One region of the Bacillus sp. NP247 genome, then DNA from elsewhere that is predicted to be linked to it. Evidence: riboswitches for the same ligand, from Rfam matches in the RefSeq annotation. Region 1 holds a riboswitch; each other region holds the start of a gene.
What was found. A riboswitch is a leader RNA that binds a small molecule or an ion and turns the genes downstream of it on or off. The one in region 1 is predicted to bind S-adenosylmethionine.

Region 1 (6,581 bases):
ACAAAATATATCCTGATGTGTCATCTAATAAAGTATTGAAATAGTCATCATGTACCTTTTTCGAAAAGGTAGTATATAGCCCAAAAATCGTTAAACCTAAAAATACAATAGATAATATACCTAGAAATATGCTTTGCATATTTGTTCTCCTCTTAGTAAAAAATTTCGTCCACTCACTATTAGCATCAAACTAGTTTACAGTTTTTTGCTCTTCATTTTTTAAAGACCATCGCATTAATACATATAAACTTCCGTACAAAAGTAAGGGCTCTACCATTCCCCAATACGGGTTTTGCTTTCCTAACTCTTTAAATACAAACATAATTAATAGCGGTATAATGACAGCTAATATTCCAATCCAGCCAAGTATATATGCTTCAGCAACTAACAGTACAATTAAGATAATTCCAGCTAATATATAACTTTGCATTTGGGTGAATGTAATCATTTTTGTAGGATATATCACGTCTAATATCGTAACCGCTCCTAATAAAAACATTGGAGCGATCATGACTAAAGACCACATAGAAAACCATGTTTTTGTAAAGCTTGCTACAAAGGTCATTTTACGAAGCAAAAAATTAGGACCTATAACAGCTAACATTAATGTGAAACTATAACCAATGCACTGAATAAGTGAAATCTGTAAAATTCCATTATTCACTATTAAAATAGAAGCAATAACCCAAAACGCTACAATATTCATTACCGTAAAACCGATCTGCTTCCACGTTTCCTGTCTATCTCTTTCCATCACTTTTACAAGTTCATTGGCATATTCTTTCGGCGAGCTTCCAAAAATTTCTTCTACACTTTTCCCGTCACTCTCACCTTCTATTAAATGCAACTCTGCATCTTCTAAAAAGCTTTCCATATCGCTTTCTTTCACACTCTTTGCGCTCAAAAATAATCTCATATCTAACAAAAACTTTTGCGCTTCACTTGATAGCATTATTTTCTCCTTCCCTTCCCTTCAAGTAAACGTTCTACACTACTTTGCATCGCTTCCCAGCGACCCATAAATTCATCTAGTTCATCTTCTCCCTTTTCTGTTAACGTATAATACTTCCGTTTCGGACCAGATGGAGATTCCTTCATTACACTTGATATTAGCCCCTCTTTTTGCATCCGTATTAATAACGGATAAATACTTCCCTCACTCGCCATTGTAAAACCATACTTTGCTAGCTTTTCACTCATTTCATAACCGTATATTTCACCTTCAGAAATAATAGCAAGTAAGCATCCTTCTAAAATCCCTTTCAGCATTTGACTTGTCGACATAATTCGAATCCTCCCACTATCTTGTTTTACAAGATAGCTAATGTTTTTTTCCAAATGTTTGCAGGGATTTCATAGTTCCCCCTCTAAATAGAGCAATAAGAGAACTTTTATTATGAAGGAGTGTTTTTCATCATGGTTACAAATCGAGTTGTCTTTTTAACAGGTGCTGCTAGTGGTATTGGATATGAAATGGGGAACGCTTTTGCAAAAGAAGGCGCAAAAGTTGTTATTACTGATCGCCTTGAAGATCGTGCGAAAGAAGCTGCTGAACAATTACAAAAAGAAGGCTTTCAAGCTATCGGTTTAAAATGTGACGTTACATCTGAAGAAGAAATTACAGCAGCGCTTTCTCAAACAGTTAGTCATTTCGGTTCACTAGATGTATTAATTAACAATGCAGGAATGCAACATGTTTCACCGATTGAAGACTTTCCAACTGAGAAATTCGAACTTCTTATTAAAATTATGCAAATCGCTCCATTTATCGCCATCAAACACGCTTTTCCTATTATGAAAAAACAAAAATACGGCCGGATTATTAACGTCGCTTCTATTAACGGCCTTGTCGGATTCGCTGGAAAAGCTGCCTACAATAGCGCAAAACATGGCGTAATTGGATTAACAAAAGTTGCTGCTTTAGAAGGTGCTACCCATGGTATTACTGTAAATGCCCTTTGTCCTGGTTATGTCGATACCCCTCTTGTACGCAATCAACTAGAGGATTTAGCTACTACACGAAATGTGCCACTTGAAAATGTATTAGAAGATGTTATTTATCCACTTGTACCACAGAAGCGGTTGTTACAAGTACAAGAAATTGCTGATTATGCTATGTTTTTAGCGAGTGAAAAAGCAAAAGGCATAACTGGTCAAGCTGTCGTTATCGACGGTGGTTATACCGCTCAATAAAAATAAAGTTTGCTCACGAAGAGCAAACTTTATTTTACTTTCTATCGCGAGGATCTTCATACTTTAGTAATTGCTGAGGGAGTTTCTCAATTGCAACAATTACTCCGTCTAATTTACTTTCAATACGATGTAGTAAATATATTGTTACAACAATTGGAAACCCAACATTACCTATCATCGAGATCCACTCTTCCATCCTTCTCTCCTCCCTTCATTACATAAATAAGAGGAAAAGAGAATCTTAGGCATAAAAAAAACAAGCTATTTGTGATTAGCTTGTTTTTTCAAATAATGATGTAATTTCTTGCTTATAATCTCCACGTAAAATACCTTCCTCAGTTATAATTCCTGTAATTAATTCATGCGGCGTTACATCAAATGCAGGGTTAAATACAGGCGTTCCAAGTGGCGCCACTTGTTTCCCAAAAATTTTCGTAACTTCTGCTTCATCTCTTTCTTCAATGACAATTTCAGCACCTGTTTGTTTCGTAGTATCAAATGTAGATAACGGTGCTGCAACGTAAAATGGGATACCGAAATACTTTGCTAATATAGCTAAATTTAATGTTCCAATTTTATTAGCAGTATCACCGTTTTCAACGATTCGATCTGCCCCTACGATAATCGCATTGATTTCTTTCGTTCGAATTGCATGTGCTGCAGTATTATCCGTAATAAGCGTTACATCAATGTCTGCTTGCTTCAATTCCCATGTCGTTAAACGACCACCTTGTAAAACTGGTCTCGTTTCACACGCATACGCATGTAAACGCACACCTTTCTCTTTCCCAATATAAAACGGTGCTAATGCAGTTCCATATCTAGCAGTTGCAATACTTCCAGCGTTACAAATTGTTAAAATCTTATCACCGTCTTTAAAACATGTTAAAGCATGTTCTCCAATACTTCGGCATACCTTTTCATCCTCTTGCTGAATACAAAGTGCTTCTTCTTCTAATATTTTTTGTGCTTCTTTTATTGTAGCAATTCTTCGTATAGCTTCTCTCATGCGATCAATTGCCCAAAATAAATTGACTGCCGTCGGGCGTGATGTCCCCAAATAGTTACAATCTCTATTAAACTTCTTTTGAAATTCATCGATATTTGTAGCATCGTATTTCTTTGCCGCAAGCGCCAAACCAAACGCAGCTACAATTCCAATTGCAGGTGCTCCGCGTACTTCTAACATAATGATACTTTTCCATACCTCTTCAATAGTCGTTAACGTTTTGTATTCTGTACTATGAGGCAGCTTTGTTTGATTTAATACCGCAATTGCATCACCTTTCCAACTTACAGACCTCGGAACAGTTACAATTGTACTCATGCTTTTATGCCTCCTGGAACTGTCTGTTGAAATAATGTTCGAAACAGTTGAATATCAGCACACTTAGATTCATATTTTATTAGTTCTTTTCCTAAGTACAGCGCTTGCTTCTTAGCTTGAATTCTTTTTTCTTTATTTGCTATTCCATCTAAATCCGCTACATGAGCTAAGCCAATTGTTCTACGAATCAGTTCACATCCGGCAAACCCTACGGCATCAGTAAAGATATTTTGCAAAATAATTGGTAACCATTGTTTTTCTTTCGTATATGCTTCTACACCTTCTCCAATCCATAACTTCGTAAAACTTTCTACAAAATAACTCCATGTCTTTTCTATATGGAAAAATAGTACACTTCTCTTTTCTTCTTCTCTAGATAAAGCATTTAATAATAGATTTGCAATAAATTGACCGATATCAAATCCAAATGGACCGTACGTTGCAAATTCTGGATCAATCACTTTCGTTTCAGAAGGTGATGAAAAAATACTACCAGTATGTAAATCGCCATGAATAAGCGCTTCTTTTCTCGTTAAAAACTTATATTTATATTGTGCTACTTTTAGTTTTAAAGTTTTATCACTCCAAAGTTCATCAATCACTGACTGTAAATCCGACTCATAATCATTCGTATCGTAATGTCCAAACGGATCAGTAAAAACTAAATCTTCTGTAATTTTACTAAGGTCTGGATTTACAAATGTACCTTCTAGTAACCTTTTCTCTTCTGACTGTAAACCGAAATCTGAAGTATAAAATAAAACATGCGCTAGAAAACGACCGATATGCTGGGATAGAAGTGGATATCCTTCTCCATCTATTAATCCTTTTCGTGTAATTGTTAGCCTTGATAAGTCTTCTATTACTGTAACTGCTAACTCTTCATCATGACTGTACACTACCGGAACATAATCTGGTACATACTTCGCAAAAATTTTTAATGCCTTGCTTTCAATCGTTGCTCTTTTTATAGACAACGGCCAGCTCTCACCAACTACTTTCGCATATGGAAGTGCTTGTTTTATTATAATTGATCTCTCTCCATCATCTAATTTGAACACGTAATTTAAATTTCCATCTCCGATTTCATGACAAACTACATTCGCTTTTTTTTCAAAATATCCATGTTCTTTCGCATATTGTACAGCTGTTACTTCTGTTAATGAATAATATCCCATCGTCTTTTCCTCCTTTTTAAATTCAGAGGTTTTTCTAACGCAGAAAAACCTCTTTCCACTAAGAAAGAGGTTTGAAGTTTATCTTCTCCCCTCTTATCTGCCAGAAATTTTACTTTCTGCTGGAATTAGCACCGTGCCTTTTGGCGTCATAAACGCCCCATTTCACAATGGTATTACGGTCGGTTGCTGGGCTTCATCGGGCCAAATCCCTCCACCTGCTCTTGATAAGAGTTATATAATTTTTTAGAATTTTTAACTTTATGTTGAAGACTATACCAAGAATAAAAATCACTTGTCAACATTTTATTTGTATAATTCTGGACGGCGATCTGCAAAAACTGGAATTCCTTTACGCACCTCTTTAATCTTCTCAAATATAAGTTCTCCAAATAAAATGGATTCCTCTTCATTTGCCTCTACTACAACTTCACCCCAAGGATCTACAATTAGAGAATGACCTGCAAACTCATTATTCGGATCCTTTCCTGACCTATTACACGCAACAACATAACACTGGTTTTCAACTGCTCTTGCTTGCAATAGCAAACGCCAATGAGCTAAACGAACTAATGGCCATTCTGCTACAACAAATAAAACTTTTGCACCTTTAGCAGTATGAACACGCATCCACTCCGGAAAACGAATGTCATAACAAATTGTACCGGCGCACTCTACATCATCTAGCTTAAATTCGCCTGTACTATTTCCAGCGATTAAATATTTATGTTCATCCATAAGCTGAAATAAATGCACTTTACTATATTCATTGACTAGCTGACCTTTATTAGTTACAACATACATTGTATTTGTAACCCCTTGCTCTGTTTGCTTTGCTATGGAACCACCAACAATATGTACACCATATTGCTTCGACCATTCTTTCAACTTTTCTTTCGTTTCTAATCCATCCCTATCTGCAATTTCAGAAAGCCTCGTTAAATCATATCCTGTTGTCCATAGTTCTGGTAAAACGATAACATCTGGTCTTTCCTTCATCGCTTCACTTATTTTAATTTTAGCATTCTCCATATTTTTTTCTACATCTCCAAATACAATATCCATTTGAATACATGCGACTTTCATTTTTTCAGCCCCATTCTTAATTTTCTCTTTACAAAATACTGGAAAGATTATATCATTTGTCACTAGAATTGTAACAACTTTCAAAAGAGGTGGAAAGTATGAAATTATTTCAACCTTCTGAGATAGTAACATCATTGCCAACACAATTTTTCGCTTCACTTGTTGCAAAAGTTAACAAAGTCGTTGCGGCTGGTCACGATGTTATTAATCTAGGTCAAGGTAATCCAGATCAACCAACACCGCAGCATATCGTAAAAGCTTTACAACATGCTGCGGAAAAGGCCATTCATCATAAATATCCGCCATTTCGCGGACATGCAAGCTTAAAGGAAGCCGTGGCAACATTCTATAACCGTGAATACGGTGTCAAGTTAAATCCAAAAACTGAAGTTTCTATTTTGTTTGGTGGGAAGGCTGGATTAGTAGAATTACCGATTTGTTTTACAAATCCAGGTGATACCATTCTCGTTCCAGATCCAGGCTATCCAGATTATTTATCCGGAGTTGCTTTAGCAAAAGCGCAATTTGAAACAATGCCTCTTATCGCGGAAAATAAATTTTTACCGGATTATACGAAGATTGATGACTCTATTGCAGAGCGCACAAAGTTAATGTTTTTAAACTATCCAAACAATCCTACTGGTGCTACTGCATCAAAAGATTTCTTTGATGAAACCATTCATTTTGCTAATAAACATAATATATTAGTCGTTCACGATTTTGCTTACGGTGCTATCGGGTTTGATGGTCAAAAGCCGGTTAGTTTCTTGCAAGCAGACGGTGCAAAGGATACAGGAATT
Region 2 (9,142 bases), 760 kb from region 1:
CTGCTTCAATGTTATTTACTATCCTTTTATGGTCCTGATCTATCTGAATCATCCCATCTAACACCCCTGGAATTAATCCTGTCTCATCGATGTATTGTAAGTAATCAACTGGTGCTCGTTCTGTTTGTTCTACTAAGTATCCATAAATATCAAAGTCTGCTCTCGGTATCGACTTCTTACAATTCGGTTGATGAGACTGAGACATCCCAACATAAGATTGAATAACTGATGCTGGCACAAGGAATACTATCTGATCCTTACTGAACTCTATAAGGGGTCACCATACATGCCCATCAACTTAAGAATTCAGAATTACCCCAAAACGAAAAAATGAGCTTTTTTGTTACAAGTTAGTACAAAATTTCGTTCTGGGGTTGCTATAAAATTTTAGATTGATGGCGATGTGGCGGTACCCCATTATGCAAAAGATAAAAATTGGAAGCCAATAGATGAAAAATAATAATTCCTTATTCAACTAACGCATGCATTAGTTGAACAACCTAAGGCTGCTTCGGTAGCCATTTTTTGTACCAACTGGCAGTTTAGTTTTCAATATGTGAAAAGGGATTTCTAAGTAATTAATTGAATATATATTTATTGTTCACTAATTTTTGGGAGATCCCTTTATGGGAGATAAGCTTTACTGTATTGCTACATATCAAGTTCTTAATGAAGAAAGACTAGGAGCTTCGCACGGTTCTATAATAACTTATAGTGATGCTGTGACGGATCTCCTGTTAGTGAGATAGGGTATTTTTTAATTTATTTATTATAGTAACGTACCCGAAGAGGTTGATATTGGGACATATCAACAAACTGAGGTGGTACCACAAAATTGTAACTCTCGTCCTCAAGAATTATTTCTTTTGGGTGAAAGTTTTTTTATTATATAAGTTTCATTCTGTCATAATTTAAAGTTTTCGAGAGGAGAAATGATATGCATCCTATTTTATTAGATGTTCCGTTACAAATAGAAACAGACAGACTAATTCTTCGAGCACCACTTCAAGCTGGTGACGGGAATGTCGTACACCAAGCTATTAAGGATTCCATTAGTGAGTTAAAGCAATGGTTGCTTTTATTCCAGTCAATCCCTACTGTTGAAGAAACGGAAATTATCCTGAGAAATGCCCATATAGATTTTTTAAAAAGAGAAAGCTTTCGCTATCTTATCTATCATAAGGATACTAATGATTTTATTGGAACTGCTAGCCTTCACGGAATTAATTGGAAGATTTCTAAATGTGAAATTGGATACTGGATTAACACGCAATTTAGTGGCAATGGATATATGACAGAGGTAGTAAGTGAGTTAACAAACCTTGCATTTCAGTTACTCAAATTTAGAAGGATTGAAATAAGATGCGAATCTACTAACACGAAAAGTCGTACGATCCCTGAAAAACTAGGTTTTGAGCTTGAGGGGATATTACGTAATGAAGATCTTTCAGCTGACAGTAAAAAACTAATTGATACCTGCATCTTTGCAAAGGTAAATTAGATTAAAATTTTAATACTCAATTGAGTCTGTGTACATAGTTTATTCCCCTTCTAATCCGTTATTGTGATTTGTTTAGAACTATAGTACATCAATATGTTTAAAATGGAATGTACTGAAATGGGTATTTTCTATTAAAACAAGAAGATTTACTTCTCATAATAATATCAGTATTATATACAAATGTTACAATCATTTTATAAATAAATTAATTCATGAAGTTATAAAATTAGGACCGTACATATTAGACATATCTAAAGTGTACGGTCCTTTTGTGTACTAGTGGTTCACTTATCTAACCTAAAGATAAGTATGTGGCACTTTTACAATTTGAATTTCTTTTTAAGCTTCTTATATTTTCTATATGAACGTCTAACAATGTTTAACATGAAATACGGTATTTTAACAGGGAAAGGCAATTTATAAATGAAAGGCAAGTAAAATGTAAAATATGCCTTTTCTAGGTCTCTCCACTTACTATCTTCTTTTGTTTTTAAGAAATCAGATACATCGACTACATACCCCCTTCCGTTTTCCATCATCACATTTTTCCCGTGAACATCACAAGGAGTTAATCCTTGTTCTCTTGCATATTCTATAGCTTCATTGATATCAAGGATTACCTGTCTAGGAATTTTAATCCCCTTATGAATAGCATCGTATAAGGTAATTGCTTTTAAACGTTTCAATACTATGAAATTTCCCCCTTTATATATAAGCTTCGAATAAGAAGGATGATTTCCGATTCTTCGGTATACTTCTGATTCTTTTTCAATTCCTTCTCCTTCTCGCGCGTAAACTTTCACTACCCAATCTTTGTATTCTTTGTGCATAAATACTGCGGCATAATTACCTGTCCCTAAACACTTCCAAAGTCTGGGAATATCTTTAACTACTACAGGCTCGAATTCATCCTCACTTCTTATGCTTACCTCTTTTAATAATTCGTCCTTTATCAATCCCACAAAACTATTTATACTCATCATTCCCACTCCGGTTTTGCTAAAAGGGGTACTACCCCATACCCATCAAGTAAAAAAGTACCTTCTTCCCTAATACGAAAAAAATGAGCAGACTTCACTAAGTAACTAACTTTAGAGAAATATAATTTTCATTTAGGGGGTTACTTCAAAACCTTAAAATGGCTATTCTACGCAAATATATATTATTGATACAATAAGTTATGTTGACTTCACATGATTATTTTATAAAAAAACTTAACAAATACCATTATGAAAAGTGTACAAGCTATATTTATTAATAATATACAACTTATACAAGTTGTTCAATGAAGAATATTTCGTAGATAAAATTGATTGTTTTAATCCAGATACTATAAAAAATTTACTCCCATATACTCAAGGAGTTAACGAATGTATTGGCTTATTTTTTGTCGGAGGAAATAGATTAGCAGATGGAGAAAGCACTGGGTGCACTTCGTATGTACCGATTGTTCAGAATGGTGAAACAACTGATTTCCCTTACTATTCCTATTTTGTTTTGATATATTAAATACATACTATGTCATTAAAAATTAAAAGACAGACAGGAGTTAAATACAATGATAAAAGGTTTCGGAGGAATATTTTGGAGAACTAAAAATATTGATGTTATAAAAAAATGGTACAGTGAAGTATTGAAGATTGAAATAGAAAATTGGAATGGGACTGTGATTAAACCCGAATTAGGAACTGAGACTATCTTTTCTTTCTTTACCGAGAATGACAGTTATTTTCCAACAGAACAACAAGTGATGTTGAATTTCCAAGTACATAATCTAAACGAGACTATTCAGCACCTTGAACAAATTGGTGTACCTCTTGAAAAGAAAGAAGAGATTAGTGAATTTGGAAAGTTTATTTGGATTAAAGATCCTGAAGGTCGATTGATCGAGCTTTGGGAGAAATAGTGGATTTTAATCATTTGCTATTAAGCTAACAGGTGCTTTAGTTCAATAAAAAAAGTTGCGTCCTTTGAAGTGCATCTCTGATTATTAGACACAGTCTAACAATCGGAGGTGCACTTTTTCAATCTAAATTAATACTTTTAATAAAATCAAAATGATTTTCATCAGCTAATTTATCGATATAACCTGTTATATACAGATTTGCTTTAGACACTTCTGTATTCTTAAATTCAGAATAAAAATCAGGAGAAAATGATACTTCTAAAACAATAATAGTAGCACCCTCGCTTAATTTAATAGTCTAAGTTTACATGCCCTTATTTTATCTATCCAACTTAGTATAAGCCTATCCATTTATTAATAATATCAATCTATCAATAAATTATAATCACCTTAAATATCTGAATTTTCCGCAAATTAAAGGTTATCCCTCAAACAACCTCGAATATTGTAATAAATATACATAAGGAGGTTGATCTATTTTGTTTCGTTCATTTACAAATGGTTGTGTCACCTTAGTGCAACGCTTCTTACCAGAACCGTTTATTTTATCATGCTTATTAACCGTTTTCGTTATCTTCTTCGGCATGTTTGCAACGCATCAAACACCGATCGAGATGATTAATCATTGGGGCAATGGCATTTGGGGACTTCTCGCCTTTTCTATGCAAATGGCTCTTGTACTCGTGACAGGATCGGCATTAGCAAACGCTCCTCTTATTAAAAAAGGATTAACGAAAGCAGCAAAACTACCAAAAACGAATGGCCAAGGTATTATCGCAATTTCAATTGTAAGTTTACTAGGAGCATACATAAACTGGGGATTTGGTATTGTTGTCTCTGTTTTATATGCAAAAGAAGTGGCAAGACAGTTAGAAGGATTAGATTATAGGTTAGCAATCGCTTCTTCTTACTCCGGATTTCTCATTTGGCATGCAGGCCTTTCTGCTTCTATCCCTCTTACGTTAGCAACAGGCGGCGAAACTTTAATCAAAACGACGGCTGGAAGTATTAAAGAAGCGATTCCAATAACAGAAACTTTATTCTCACCATACGCTCTCGTTCCAGTCATTATCTTTTTAATTACGATGCCTCTCATTAATAAAGCAATGCATCCAGATGAAAAACATACGATTACAGTGGATCCAAGTGTATTCCATGAAGAAGCTGCCGCTCAAGAAGTAGGACAAAAAACATTCGCTGAAAAAATGGAAAATAGTATGATTATTACACTTTGCATTGGATTATTAGGTCTTATTTATATTTTTAACTATTTTAGTACGAAAGGCTTTAACCTTACACTTGATATCGTTATTTTTATGTTATTGATTGCGGGTCTTATTTTCCACCGTACTCCGATTCAATATATTCGCGCTTTCTCTGACTCAACTAAGAGTGCTTCAGGTATTTTACTTCAGTTTCCGTTTTATGCTGGAATTATGGGGATGATGATTGGAGTAAATAGTGAAGGGCTTTCGCTTGGAGGAGCTATTTCTACTTTCTTTATTAGCATTTCTAATGAAACCACATTCCCGCTCTTTACATTTTTAAGTGCTGGCATTGTAAATATTTTCGTTCCATCTGGAGGCGGTCAATGGGCAGTGCAAGCACCAATTATGATTCCAGCTGGCGCTGAACTTGGTGTACCTGTTGCGAAAACAGCGATGGCAATTGCATGGGGCGATGCTTGGACAAATTTAATCCAACCTTTCTGGGCATTACCGGCATTAGCGATAGCTGGTTTAGGCGCTCGTGATATTATGGGATTTTGTGTTGTTAACTTACTATATGCAGGATTTATCATTAGTCTATGTTTCTTATTTATTTAAACGAAAAGCTAGTTTTATACTAGCTTTTTTATATAATAAATCATTCTTTATCTATACAGTTCATTACCTTCCTCCACTCTATCTCGGCATGATTTAATGCTTCATATGTAAACAAATCTTCACACACTTTTCCAATCATATGAGGATTGTTCTTAAGGAAATTCCACTGCAATACTTTAGGAAGAAAATATGTTTCATATTCTTTACTTCCCTTTATCACCTCATCAACTTCTCTTTCACAAATCCCTCTTATTAAATAATCATTTCTTAATTGTATCTGAATTTGTTTTAACGCTTCACTACACTTCTTCAATTGGACTAAACACTTAATATACGTACGAAAAAGTTCGTCATCATCATTGCAACACTTTATATTATGATCTATTTCATTCATAATGTACGAGCCTTTTCTTCTATTTGTAATAGCCATTTTTCACGCTTATCTAGTTTACTCGTTTTCACAGATTGAAAAGCAGAACGTTTTATATTGCGAATACCACAAAAACGCAAAACCCCTCTTTTCATCATAATCCAATCCGCTGATCGATATAATAGTGCTACGTACCATAACGGTGAGTCTAACGTATTAATAACCCACGCCTTCTTACCTTTAAATAAGCCTTTCGGTAATGCCCCCTCATATTTATAAGCAAATCCAGCTACAAAAATACGATCGATAAATCCTTTTAAAATAGCAGGCATGCCCCACCACCATATTGGATATATGAAAAGAAGAATATCCGCCTTCTGCACTAATTCTCTATATCGCTTCGTCTCTTCTTCATTTAGTAAATCACGTCTTTTCTTCTCTTCATTAAATACAAGCACTGGATCAAATTGTTCTTTATATAAATCAAGTAGCGTAACAGAATGATTTGTTTCCTCAAGTCCTTTTTGCACATGCTCTAAAATTGCCCCATTAAAGCTTGAAGAATTAGGATGAGCGTATATAATTAATACGTTCACTATAAAGCAACTCCCCTCTACAGTTAAATCTACCCTTTCTTTAACATCTTCTCTACGATTTGGACATTTTTCGAACTTTGTAACAAACGATTTAATACTGTTAGTAACTCTTCTTTTTCTAAACCGTTCAGTTTCTCTTTAACCGTACTCTCACCAGCACCTTGAATATCATAAACAACTGCCGCCATATGTTTACAATAATTTTCGTACGGACACTCGCAACTACTTCCTGCAAAATCTTCAAGATCAATAACTACTTCATAATTTCCTGCATTACCAGTCACAAAAGCAAATACTTTATTATCATGTACTTCAACATCTTCTACATGTCCCTCTTCATAATATTCATAACCTCTATCAACAATGTAGTTCGGGATATACCTATGTAGTTCTTTTAATAAATATGCGTACATAACAACACCTCTTCCTTTAATTCCCTTTTGACTTCCAAAATCCTGCATGTTATTCTAATAACTGTCAAGTAGCGAGTCTACGTGACAAACGACTGACACCTATTCGGCGAAGGTGTCTCTTTTCATTTGCAGCCGATATGAAGTGCCTCTTTCAGGCACATTCAATCTTTGACACTACACACTCAACACCCATTCCCTTGTATCAGGCTGCTTTAGCAGTCTTTTACACTACATACTTCAAAAAAAAGAGAGCCTAGCTCCCTTTTCCCGCTTTATAAAATACCCCTTTTTCAGCATAGCGATATTCATCATCAGCTAAAGTAATTTTCCCATCCAGTTTGAGTTCATCTAATAGTCTTGATAAATAAAATTGATGTAACATTTTTTTAGTGAATTTTCCTTCATGATGCGAAACGATATGTTCTTGAATATCTAACAATGATATTGGCTTATCTTGCTCTATCATATATTCATAAACTGTACTACGCAGTTTTACGTATTTTTCGAGTGTCACAGTACTTCGCAACCCCTTTCTTCTTATTATATGCTTTCGTAATCGGTTTTTTTGCAACAAAAAAACCTCTCCGATAAGAAGAAGTTACGTATATCTTCGTCTTATCTCCCAGAACAAAAATGTTCTGCTGGAATTAGCACCTGCATCGCGGTTGCTGGGTTTCATCGGGCCAGTCCCTCCACCTCTCTGGATAAGAAAATATTCACTTTAAATTTAACTATACGTAATTTCATTATAATTGTCAAATAAATATAATAAATTATATTTTCTTCTTAACTGTTCATACTACAAATAGATGTACAGAAGGAGGTTACTACGTTGCAAAAGAACGCTCGTGGATACGTACAAGATTCATTTCAATCATTACAAGAAGCGAAACATTGTTTAGAAGATGCATTACAAACTGTTGAAGAAGATTTTAATCGCGCACGTATTGAACAATCCCTTTACGCTGTAGAACAAGCATTACAAAGATGTGATTATACCGTTCATATTTTAGAACAAGAATGAAAACTTCCCATCAAAAGATGGGAAGTTTTTTCAAATGGCATACTTCATCATTATTACCGTTATTATTAAAAAATATACAGAATTAACAATTTCTAAAATCCCTACTTTTAATATAGAAATCTTTTTGCCATACAACATAATGGCCCGAATTACACTTGGTACAAATATGAGTGAACACCATGGATTTATAGCAAATACAATCACCGTTAATACAATATGATATCCCCAAGATATAAAACGATACTTCGGATTATTTTTTTCACGAATCATCGTTTTCACATAAAACGTACTTCCTAAAAAATATAGAAATGAAATAAGCGCAATGAATAATGCTGTTTTATCTATGAATTTCATGGAGAAATAATAACTGATTAAACCACCTATACAAAACACTATAATCGCACAAATGTCATTTAGTAATGCTCGTTCATTTTTTTGACGAGCGTAATACATATTTACAATAAATAATGGAATCATGACTACTGCGAATAAAAGAATTCGCCATTCATATAATAAAGAAATCATCCCAAATACGAATGCAATGATAAAATAAATAATTGCAGCGTGTAGAAATTCTTTTTTTCGTCTTTGCCTTATGTACATGAGAAATGGATAAGTAGCTAGATAGATAAAGAACCAGGCTAAAAACAATGGGATATGATAAAAAGTAGGTTTACCAAGTAATACACTTAATAGAAATGGTATAACAAGCATCGCCCATGCTCCATGCTGCTTCGGAATAACTAACTTCATTAACTATACACCTCCCTTTTGAAAATAATTCTCACCTACTATTATACAAATAATTTCATATAATAACGGATATATATTAGATCTATTTTTTGACAATAAAAAATGCTCCTTACAATATGTAAGAAGCATGAAAGAGGCAAACGAATATGTAAGTCGCGACCCTACCTTATATGAGTATGCTTTTCTATGTCACGTTATGCTCATCTAATATACCGTATTTCTTTTTAAATCTTGTGAGGATCGTAATCCATGACGTACTAAATAACAGAAGGAAAATAACATTCGATATCGCATGACTAAGATCGAAAGAAAAACTTGCGACATAGTAGGCAATAACTGTTTCCCACGTTGCTTCCTGTATAAAACCAAGGAGACCCCAGAAATTCATAATCCAGCCAAATAAAAATCCAACGACGAATCCGTACAACAGTCTTCCCCACAGTTTTTTCATTAAAAATGTATTACGTAATAGTCCAGCTATAAATCCGATCATGCCCCAAGAGAACATTTGCCACGGCGTCCACGGACCTTGTCCTAAAAAAATATTAGATACAATGGCCGCCGTTGCCCCAATCATAAAGCCAGTTTCACTTCCAAAAACAATTGCAGAAACGATAATGACAAAGGAAGTCGGTTGTACACTCGGTAATATCGAAAATGGTACCCGGCTAACTGCTGCAATCGCCGCTAACACAGCAACGATAACAATTTCACGTGAAACAAACGCCTTCCTTTCAAAACGGATGTAGAAAG
Region 3 (9,142 bases), 1.3 Mb from region 1:
GGTAAGCTTTCCACAGTATATCCTTTCTTAGCAAATACATTTTGAAAGGATATACAACTATGCTTCGATTCAAATTAGAATATATATTTTTCATTGGCGGTTTACTCATTCTCGCCATCGGCATTAATATGATGACGACAATTACTTCCTTTGGACTTAGCCCTTATGATTCCTTCTTTATTGCACTATATCAAAATTTTGGGATAAGTATTGGTTTTTGGATTTTTATGATTAACTTTGTTTTTACCCTGATCGTACTCTTTTGGGACAAAAAACAAATTACAATCGGCACAATTGTCACAATGATTCTTATTTCTCTTTTTGTTGATTGGGTTGGTTCTATTACGACTATTATCGATGCTATCCGCTCTCTTCCAAAATATATAACACTTATTTGTGGAAATCTATTCGTCGGAGCCGGAATTGGTCTTTACGTCTCTACAAACCTTTGTGCAGCACCTCAAGAAGCTTTCGTTTTAACCGTTGCCGAGAAGAAAAAATGGACATTTAGAAGAACAGAAATTTCATTAGCCTTTTTATTTTTAACATTAAGCTTCTTATTAGATGGACCAATCTATTTTGGAACAATTATCTTATCCTTTACAACAGGTTGGATCATTCAAGCATTTATTCAAATCGGTACGCAGATTTTAAATAGAAAAAAACCTATTAAGCAAGCCGCTTAATAGGTTTTTTCGTTTTATTAGATGCAATACTACTTAGCATCTCCTTCAATTCGATAGTTTGCTTTCACACAATCTATTTCTTCATACGATTGCAATGTATGTAGAATGTACTCATAATCCGCAAGAGAAGCACGATGCGTTACAATTACGATTTCTGCTTTCCCTTTCTCTTCAAGTGGCATTTGAATAATCTTTTCAAAACTAACACCACGTTCAGAGAACAATGATGTAATTTTTGCAAATACACCAATTTCGTCTTTCACATGAAGTCTTAAAAACTTTTTCACAATAATTTCATCTGGCTCTTTTAATACCTTTTGATATTGCGGGACTACAGCACTATTTCCTGTTACACCTAACCTAATATTTTGCATTACAGCAACTAGGTCAGAAACAACAGCTGTCGCTGTCGGTAAGCTTCCTGCTCCCGGACCATAAAACATCGTTTCTCCTACCGCTTCACCATACACATAGACAGCATTATATTCATTTTGCACTGCCGCAAGAGGGTGTGCATTTGGAAGTAAAGTTGGCTCAACTGTAACCTCTAATTTCTCGCCATCTCGCTTTGCAAGGCCAATTAATTTAATTGTATAGCCTAAGCTCTTACTATATTCAATATCTTCTGCTGTAATAGAAGTAATTCCTTTTACCTTCACATCTCCAAGCTCTACATTTGTAGAGAAACCGAGAGTAGCCAAAATCGTCATTTTTCTTGCTGCATCTAAACCTTCTACGTCTGATGTTGGATCTGCTTCTGCAAATCCAAGCTGCTGAGCTTCTTTTAACACGTCGTTATATGCTCTCCCTTCGTCTGACATTTTCGTCAAAATAAAATTTGTCGTTCCATTTACAATTCCCATTACTTTCGTAATAAGATCTGAAGAAAGTCCTTCTACGATGCTTCGTAAAATTGGAATCCCTCCAGCTACACTTGCTTCGTAAAATAAATCAGCCTTATTATCTTTTGCTACCGCTAAGAGTTCCGCTCCGTGTAACGCCATTAAATCTTTATTTGCAGTCACAACGTGCTTCCCGCTTTTTAAAGCTTGTAAAATATATGCTTTTGCATCATCAATGCCGCCCATTACTTCAATGACAACATCAATATTAGGATTATCTAAAATTTCATTCACATCTTGTGTTAATAGAGTAGAAGGCACGTCTACTTCTCTCTCTTTCTCAATGTTTTGCACCAATACTTTCGTTACTTTCACTGGACAACCTACTTGGTGTATAAGTCGTTCTTGATGATCTGTAATAATACGAACTACACCACTACCAACTGTCCCAAGACCTAATAACCCCACTTGAATGTCTTTCATAATACTGTCCACCCCTCAAAAATTGTGTTTAGATGCCATTATATAGACAAAAAATCCGAAAAACAATGTATTTTGAATATTAAGAAAAATGAAGGTTAATCTTTACAAATAAAACGCTACCACGTGTTATACAATCATTATTTACAATATATAAGGGGTTTCTTGATACACATAATAATTCAGCCAATTAGAGAATAATAAATTCCCATGACTCCTCCACCTAACAAGTGGCTTCTCATCTGGATTATTATGTTTAAAATAATTTTTTGGCACATCAATATTTAACCCTCTTTGGCAGTCCCGTTCGTATTCTTGCTTTAACGTATCACAACTATATTCACTATGTCCGAGTGCGAAAACTTGCCTTCCCTCTTGCCCAATAGCAAGATGAACACCTGCTTCTTCAGAATTGGCTAATAACGTTAATTCTTTCACCTTTTCAATATCACTCTCTCTTACTTCTGTATGACGAGAATGCGGAGCAAAAAACACTTCATCAAACCCTTGTAACAATTTCACATGTTGCTCGCGAACCTCATGTTCAAATACACCAAACATTTTTTCCGCAAGAGGATACTTCGGCACACCATAGTGATAATACAAACCTGCTTGTGCCCCCCAGCAAATATGAAGCGTAGATGTTACATTCGTTTTTGAATACTCCATAATACGTCCAAGCTCTTCCCAATAATCTACCTCTTCAAAAGAAAGAGTTTCAACTGGTGCTCCTGTAATAATGAGTCCATCAAATTTTTCATTCTCAATATCACGGAATGTTTTATAGAAGCTCGTTAAATGGTCCTGCGCTACATTGCGAGACAGATGTGATTCCATATGAAGTAAATGAACATCTAATTGCAACGGTGTATTTCCAATTAAACGAAGTAATTGCGCCTCTGTTTCTTGCTTTGTAGGCATTAAATTTAATATAGCAATTTTCAAAGCACGTATATCTTGTGTTACTGCTCGCTCCTTCGTCATTACAAAAATATTTTCCTTCTGCAATACTTTGCGAGCTGGTAAATCTTTATCAATTATGATCGGCATGTTGTTTGCCTCCGACTAGCGCCGCTTCTAAATCTGCAATAATATCAGAAACATCTTCTATACCGACCGATAAACGGATTAAATCAGATGTAACGCCAGCTAAACGCTGATTTTCTGCGCTTAATTGTCTGTGCGTCGTACTAGCAGGATGTATTACACAAGTTCTTGCATCAGCTACATGCGTTACAAGAGTTGCAAGCTTTACATTTGCGATAAATTCTTTTGCTGCTTCTAATCCGCCCTTAATACCAAATGTTAAAACTCCACTAGCACCTTTTTTCAAATACTTTTGTGCTAACGAGTAATTTTCATTACTATCTAACCCTGGATAATTCACCCATTCAATGCGATCATGATTAGCAAGCCATTTAGCAACTTCGAGAGCATTTTCACTATGACGCTCCATTCGTAAATGCAATGTTTCCAGGCCAATGTTGCTAATATATGCATTGAATGGGCTCATACAGTTTCCGTAGTCTCTTAATAACTGAACGCGTGCTTTCACAATATACGCTGCTGCTCCAAAATTTTGAACATAGCTTACGCCATGATAACTCGGGTCAGGTTCGACAAGTTCAGGGTATTTTCCATTTGTCCAATCGAAGTTCCCTCCATCTATTACAATCCCGCCTAGAGAACTTGCATGGCCATCAATATATTTCGTTGTAGAATGGACAATGATATTTGCCCCATGTTCAAACGCCTGGCATAAATAAGGCGTCGCCAATGTATTATCAACGATAAAAGGTACTTCTAATTCTTTTGCTGCCGCTGAAAGTTCTTTGAAATTCAAAACGTTCATTGCTGGATTTCCTAACGACTCTGCATAAACGAGTTTTGTCTTATCATTAGCAAGTGCCGCAATTTCATCTGCCGTTAAATTAGGATTAAAGAACGTAACATCTATGCCCAGCTTTCGCAAACTCACTCCAAATAAATTAAACGTTCCTCCGTAAACAGTTGAAGAACAAAGTAAATGGTCTCCACTACTGCAAATATTTAAAACCGCAAGCATAATGGCTGCCTGCCCAGAAGCTGTTGCAACAGCCCCTACACCGCCTTCTAAATCTGATAACTTCTGCTCAAATGCAGCTAGAGTAGGATTTCCAATACGCGTATATATATATCCTTCTGCCTCTAAATTAAATAGTGCTGCTAAATCATCTGACGTATCGTATTTATACGTTGTACTTTGATAAAGTGGCAAAACACGCGGCTCACCATTTTTTGGCGTATAGCCACCTTGCACACAAATCGTTCCTTTCCCCCATGATTCTCCCATCTCTCATTCTCCTTTCTTTTATCCCGCTATTTGCGGGTAGTAAGACTCCCACCTCCAAATTCGGCAAATGCGAGGAAGTTAGGTGGGAGATAACTGCCCGATTGATGAAGGCTAATAATTAGCGGGGGAGGGGCAAAACCCCCACTGATTAAAGTTTCACTTTATCCAAAATAAAAAACTGCCCCTTCCCTGAAAACAAGAAAGGAGCAGTTTGAAAACACGCTCTAAGGCTCTTTCTTATCTCTCAGGATTATTACCTGCAGGATTTGGCACAATTCCGTTATACGGCTGTTGCCAAGGTTTCATCGGGCCTGTCCCTCCACCTTTTCTTGATAAGACTATGCAATTACCGTTGATTTTATAGCAATAATTTCCTGATGTCAAATAGTTTTTCTGAATGTTCTAAATTAAACGTAAGGAATTTAATACAAACAATAAAAGAAATATATTCCATATTCATTTGAAAAAGACCTTTTAAAAACTCCAATCCATATATAGAATTAAATAGGTGGTTTAACCGCGTTAGTTTCAAATTTTCATGAGATCCCAATATATTGAATAAGCCACCCCCTCAAAAAGATACTATATATATTCAAGTCATTTCACACTAGCATATTTAATCCTTTCTACATGAAAACTTACATAACGGAGGTAGAACATGACAAATAAAAAAGACATGCACCATATACTCGTCCTATATGGCATTCTTTTAGGCTCTATAGTAGGAGTCACAGTCTGGTCATTTTTAGTTACAATAAATATCGGAATTCACTTTATTTGGGGATACTTACCTACTCTTTTCTCTTCTCCCCCTTATTACACCATTTGTGTAACAATCATCGGTGGTATCCTCGTTGGTTTAGCACAAAAATACTTCGGTACATATCCACGTCTTATGCCGGAAGTGATGGCTGAATATAAAAAAACAGGTAGAATTGAATACCGTTTTGTACATAAAGCTACTTTAACTGCGATTATCGTTTTAATATTTGGAGCTAGTTTAGGACCAGAAGCTGCACTTGTTGGAATTATCGGTGGACTTTGTACATGGGTAGGAGATCGCTTTAAATTTGCTTTAAAGGGAATGAATGAACTAACAGAGGTTGGAATTGGTGCCACTTTAAGTGTTATTTTTAATGCACCATTATTCGGTTATTTAGCTCCGAATGAAAATGAGGGTGAGCAAATTAATGGATTTTCGAAAGGAAAAAAAGCAATCGTATATTTAGCTACCACTTTTGCTGGTTTTTCCGTTTACTTATTACTTAGTAAACTCGATAATCGTGGATCCTTTATTGTTGATTTTGGGGAAGGTTTCCTTTCTCTTAATGAGTGGATTGCTTTTCTTCCACTTGCTAGCACTGGTGCTATAGTTGGTTTCTTTTATTTCAAATTAGAATTCACATTAGAGAAATTAATCCACCCCTTCAGGGAATACAAGGTATCACTTGGAATTATAGGCGGTATTTTATTAGGGGTTACAGGAACTTTTCTCCCGTACACGTTATTTTCAGGGGAACATCAATTAAAAGATTTAGTCGTTGAATGGAGCTATTTATCCTTCTGGGTACTACTTCTTTCAGGAATTTTAAAATTATGTATTACTGCCGTTTGTTTAAATACGGGTTGGCGCGGCGGACATATTTTCCCAATTATATTTGCTGGATCAAGTATCGGATATGCTATAGCTTCTATTATCCCTATAGATCCAATAGCTTCTGTAGCCATTGTCACGACAGCTATTTCAAGCTATGCATTAAGAAAACCAATAGCTATAACATTACTATTACTCATGTTTTTCCCGCTCAATTTATTATTACCGATGCTCGGGGCAGCAGCGATTGGGAATGCATTTCCGCTTCCTAAACATAACGAAACTACAAATTAATAAAAATAGGCAGTCGGGACAAAAGTTCCACTGCCTATTTTTGTTACACAAGCTGCTTTAATAGTGCGTATAATTCTTCAAAATTATGCACTTCATATGTTGGCATAATCTCGCTATCATTTAATTTCTTTTCTGGATTAAACCAACAAGTATCAATTCCTGCTACATATCCACCTTTAATATCGGCGCTTAACGAATCACCAATAATAAGCCCTTCTTCAGAAACGAAGTTAGGAATACGTTCAAAAACATAATCAAAATACTCTTTCATCGGCTTTTGGAATCCCGTATCTTCAGAAACAAAAATATCTTTAAACAATGAATGTAATCCTGCATTACGCAAACGTTTATCTTGCGTTTCAGAAATACCGTTTGTCACTATATATAAATCGTACTTACTTTGAATTTGATTTATAAATTCAAACGCACCTTGCATGAGTTGGTTTCCTTCTTCTAAGTAGCTGCGATAATTATTTTCAAATAATATTCCATCTACTTCTTCCCCGTACTCTTTAAACAAAATGGAAAATCGTGTATTTATAATTTCATTTCTCGCTATTTCACCTTTTTCAAAAGAATCCCAAAGGCTTTTATTTATTTTTTTATAACGATCCTCTATTTCATCGGTTAAAAGAAGCCCCTTCTCTTCAAAAAGCATCCGTAAAGCGATTTTCTCAGCCTTTTGAAAATCTAGTAATGTATCATCTACATCAAATAGCAATGTTTTATATTTTTTCATAAACCCCTCACACTCTCTTTTCTACCAAAATAAATTTACATAAATCGTATCATTCCTTCTTGTAAAAATAATAGGAGATATCTCATACTATAATAAGGGGTGAAAATATGCAGATTAGCAAAAATAAAGAAGAAATTTATCAATACATACAAATTCACCAATTCGATACTCTTTTTTCCTTTCATATCTTGCCATATGTAGAACTGCACTCTTTTCAAAAGAAAGAATTAATATGCAAAGAAGGAACCGATCTCCCTTATCTCTATTACTTAATTTCTGGGAAAGCCAAAATATATATGAGTCACAAAAACGGAAAGGTTTCATTAATTAACTTTATTCAAGCACCTTCGTTCATTGGGGAATTAGGATTAATTGGTGTAGAATCTGCTACGAAAGCAATTGAAGTAATAGATGATTGTATTTGCTTAGCGCTTCCCCTTAAAGATTGTCAGCATCTTTTATTGCAAGATGCTACCTTTCTACAGAAACTATGCAAATTTATTGGAGAAAAAACAATTACCCGAACGGAAAATTACGCCAAAAACTATAGTTATCCGTTTGAAAATCGATTAGCTGCCTTTATTCTATTAACGGAACAAAATAATTGCTATACCGAAAAACATACTGAGGCCTCAGAATACTTAAACGTCAGTTACCGCCATCTTTTATATGTATTAAACCAGTTTTCCCAGCAAAATTATTTAAAAAAAGAAGGAAGAACCTATTACATACAAAATCGAATTCAATTAGAGAAACTGGCTGATGAGCTAAAAATATAAAGAAACAGCATTAACGTTTAAGCGTTAATGCTGTTTCTTTGAGTGACGATTATGTTTTTAATTAAAATTTACTTGCTACTTTAGCCGCTTCTTCAAGACCTGCTGCAATGATCTCTTCTGCTTTATCTGGGAATTGGTTATGTCCTTCAATAACTACCGTTTCCATGTTTGTTGCACCGAAGAAGCCCATCATGCTTGCTACATATTTAACAGCCATTTCTACTTCAGCTGCTGGACCTTCAGAATATACGCCGCCGCGTGCATTTAATAAAGCAATCTTCTTATCTCCAATAAGCCCAACTGGACCTTCTGGTGTATATTTAAACGTTTTACCAGCACGGTTTAAGTAATCAATATACGTGTGTAATACGGCCGGAATCGTTAAGTTCCATAATGGGAACCCGAAAACTACTTTATCAGCTTCTAAAAATTGATTTAAATACTTATCAGCTACTGCTACCACTTTTGCTTCTTCTTCTGTTAAATCAAATCCTCTACTTGCTTTGAATGTACCATTAATCATATCTACGCCTACATATGGTAATTCTTCTTTATATAAATCAAGTTCTACTACTGTATCATTTGGATGTGCTTCTTTATAGTTTGCTAAAAATGCCTCGTATAATTTCACACTAACTGCTTGTTCCGCTGGGCGGTTGTTTGCTTTTACAAATAAAACTGTTGCCATTATTTCTTCCTCCTACTACTCACTCTTATGTTGTTATATATTACTTACGAAAAAGGGTACTCCCTTGTAATTGTTGTTGCTTACAAATACATTTTATCTTTATATCAAGACAATTACGTCCTCACATAGACGTATTTTTCCATAAAAAAAGTCCACCTTCTAAAGGCGAACTAGGTCTTACGACTTTCGTCTTATACAATTCCATTTTTCACTGCATATAATGCCGCTTGCGTGCGATCGGATAAATGTAACTTACTCAAAATACTACTCATATGAGCTTTTACCGTTTTTTCTGTAATAACTAAAACAGAAGCGATTTCTTTATTACTCATCCCTTTCGCCAATAGCTGCAATACTTCATTTTCTCTCGCTGTTAACACATCCACTTGAACGGAAGGTTCTTCTTCTTTTTCTTCCTCCGGTAAAGTTTGAGAAAGAAGGGCATTTGCTATATCTGGATGTAATTGAATATTACCTTTATAAGCACTTCGAATGGCTTCAACAAGCTGATCTGGTTCTATATCTTTTAAAATATAACCGCTCGCCCCAGCTTTTAGTGCCGGCAATACATGAGCTTGATCAGAAAAACTAGTTAATACAATTACTTTCACGTTTGGATATTCTTTTTTAATACAAGCTGTTGCCTCAATTCCATCCATCTCAGGCATGTATAAATCCATTAATACGACATCTGGACTCGTTTCGCCT

Region 2: linked by a shared signal. The riboswitch ahead of KPL75_RS02955 (hypothetical protein) and the one ahead of mtnK (S-methyl-5-thioribose kinase) in region 1 are both predicted to bind S-adenosylmethionine.
Region 3: linked by a shared signal. The riboswitch ahead of KPL75_RS13595 (bifunctional O-acetylhomoserine aminocarboxypropyltransferase/cysteine synthase) and the one ahead of mtnK (S-methyl-5-thioribose kinase) in region 1 are both predicted to bind S-adenosylmethionine.

The regions. Positions count from the first base shown of each region.
Region 1 is NZ_CP076653.1:1,303,586-1,310,166, forward strand. Features, by position in the region: gene KPL75_RS06715 (DNA-binding protein) at 1-139, opposite strand, end outside; gene KPL75_RS06720 (DUF1129 domain-containing protein) at 191-952, opposite strand; gene KPL75_RS06725 (PadR family transcriptional regulator) at 952-1,284, opposite strand; gene KPL75_RS06730 (3-hydroxybutyrate dehydrogenase) at 1,417-2,193, shown strand; gene KPL75_RS06735 (YvrJ family protein) at 2,228-2,389, opposite strand; gene mtnA (S-methyl-5-thioribose-1-phosphate isomerase) at 2,465-3,520, opposite strand; gene mtnK (S-methyl-5-thioribose kinase) at 3,517-4,698, opposite strand; SAM riboswitch class I at 4,789-4,929, opposite strand; gene KPL75_RS06750 (carbon-nitrogen family hydrolase) at 5,002-5,865, opposite strand; gene KPL75_RS06755 (pyridoxal phosphate-dependent aminotransferase) at 5,880-6,581, shown strand, end outside.
Region 2 is NZ_CP076653.1:546,396-555,537, forward strand. Features, by position in the region: partial or broken gene KPL75_RS02915 (Holliday junction resolvase RecU) at 1-274, opposite strand, end outside; gene KPL75_RS02920 (GNAT family N-acetyltransferase) at 938-1,501, shown strand; gene KPL75_RS02925 (protein kinase family protein) at 1,822-2,481, opposite strand; gene KPL75_RS02930 (VOC family protein) at 3,060-3,407, shown strand; gene KPL75_RS02935 (short-chain fatty acid transporter) at 3,887-5,233, shown strand; gene KPL75_RS02940 (group-specific protein) at 5,274-5,627, opposite strand; gene KPL75_RS02945 (NAD(P)H-dependent oxidoreductase) at 5,624-6,199, opposite strand; gene KPL75_RS02950 (SWIM zinc finger family protein) at 6,229-6,612, opposite strand; gene KPL75_RS02955 (hypothetical protein) at 6,866-7,186, opposite strand; SAM riboswitch class I at 7,225-7,323, opposite strand; gene KPL75_RS02960 (hypothetical protein) at 7,445-7,636, shown strand; gene KPL75_RS02965 (YwiC-like family protein) at 7,667-8,389, opposite strand; gene KPL75_RS02970 (ECF transporter S component) at 8,574-9,142, opposite strand, start outside.
Region 3 is NZ_CP076653.1:2,577,880-2,587,021, forward strand. Features, by position in the region: gene KPL75_RS13580 (YczE/YyaS/YitT family protein) at 60-686, shown strand; gene KPL75_RS13585 (homoserine dehydrogenase) at 716-2,011, opposite strand; gene metA (homoserine O-acetyltransferase MetA) at 2,153-3,058, opposite strand; gene KPL75_RS13595 (bifunctional O-acetylhomoserine aminocarboxypropyltransferase/cysteine synthase) at 3,042-4,340, opposite strand; SAM riboswitch class I at 4,575-4,679, opposite strand; gene KPL75_RS13600 (chloride channel protein) at 4,999-6,228, shown strand; gene KPL75_RS13605 (YjjG family noncanonical pyrimidine nucleotidase) at 6,272-6,967, opposite strand; gene KPL75_RS13610 (transcriptional regulator YeiL) at 7,075-7,746, shown strand; gene KPL75_RS13615 (FMN-dependent NADH-azoreductase) at 7,808-8,434, opposite strand; gene KPL75_RS13620 (response regulator) at 8,626-9,142, opposite strand, start outside.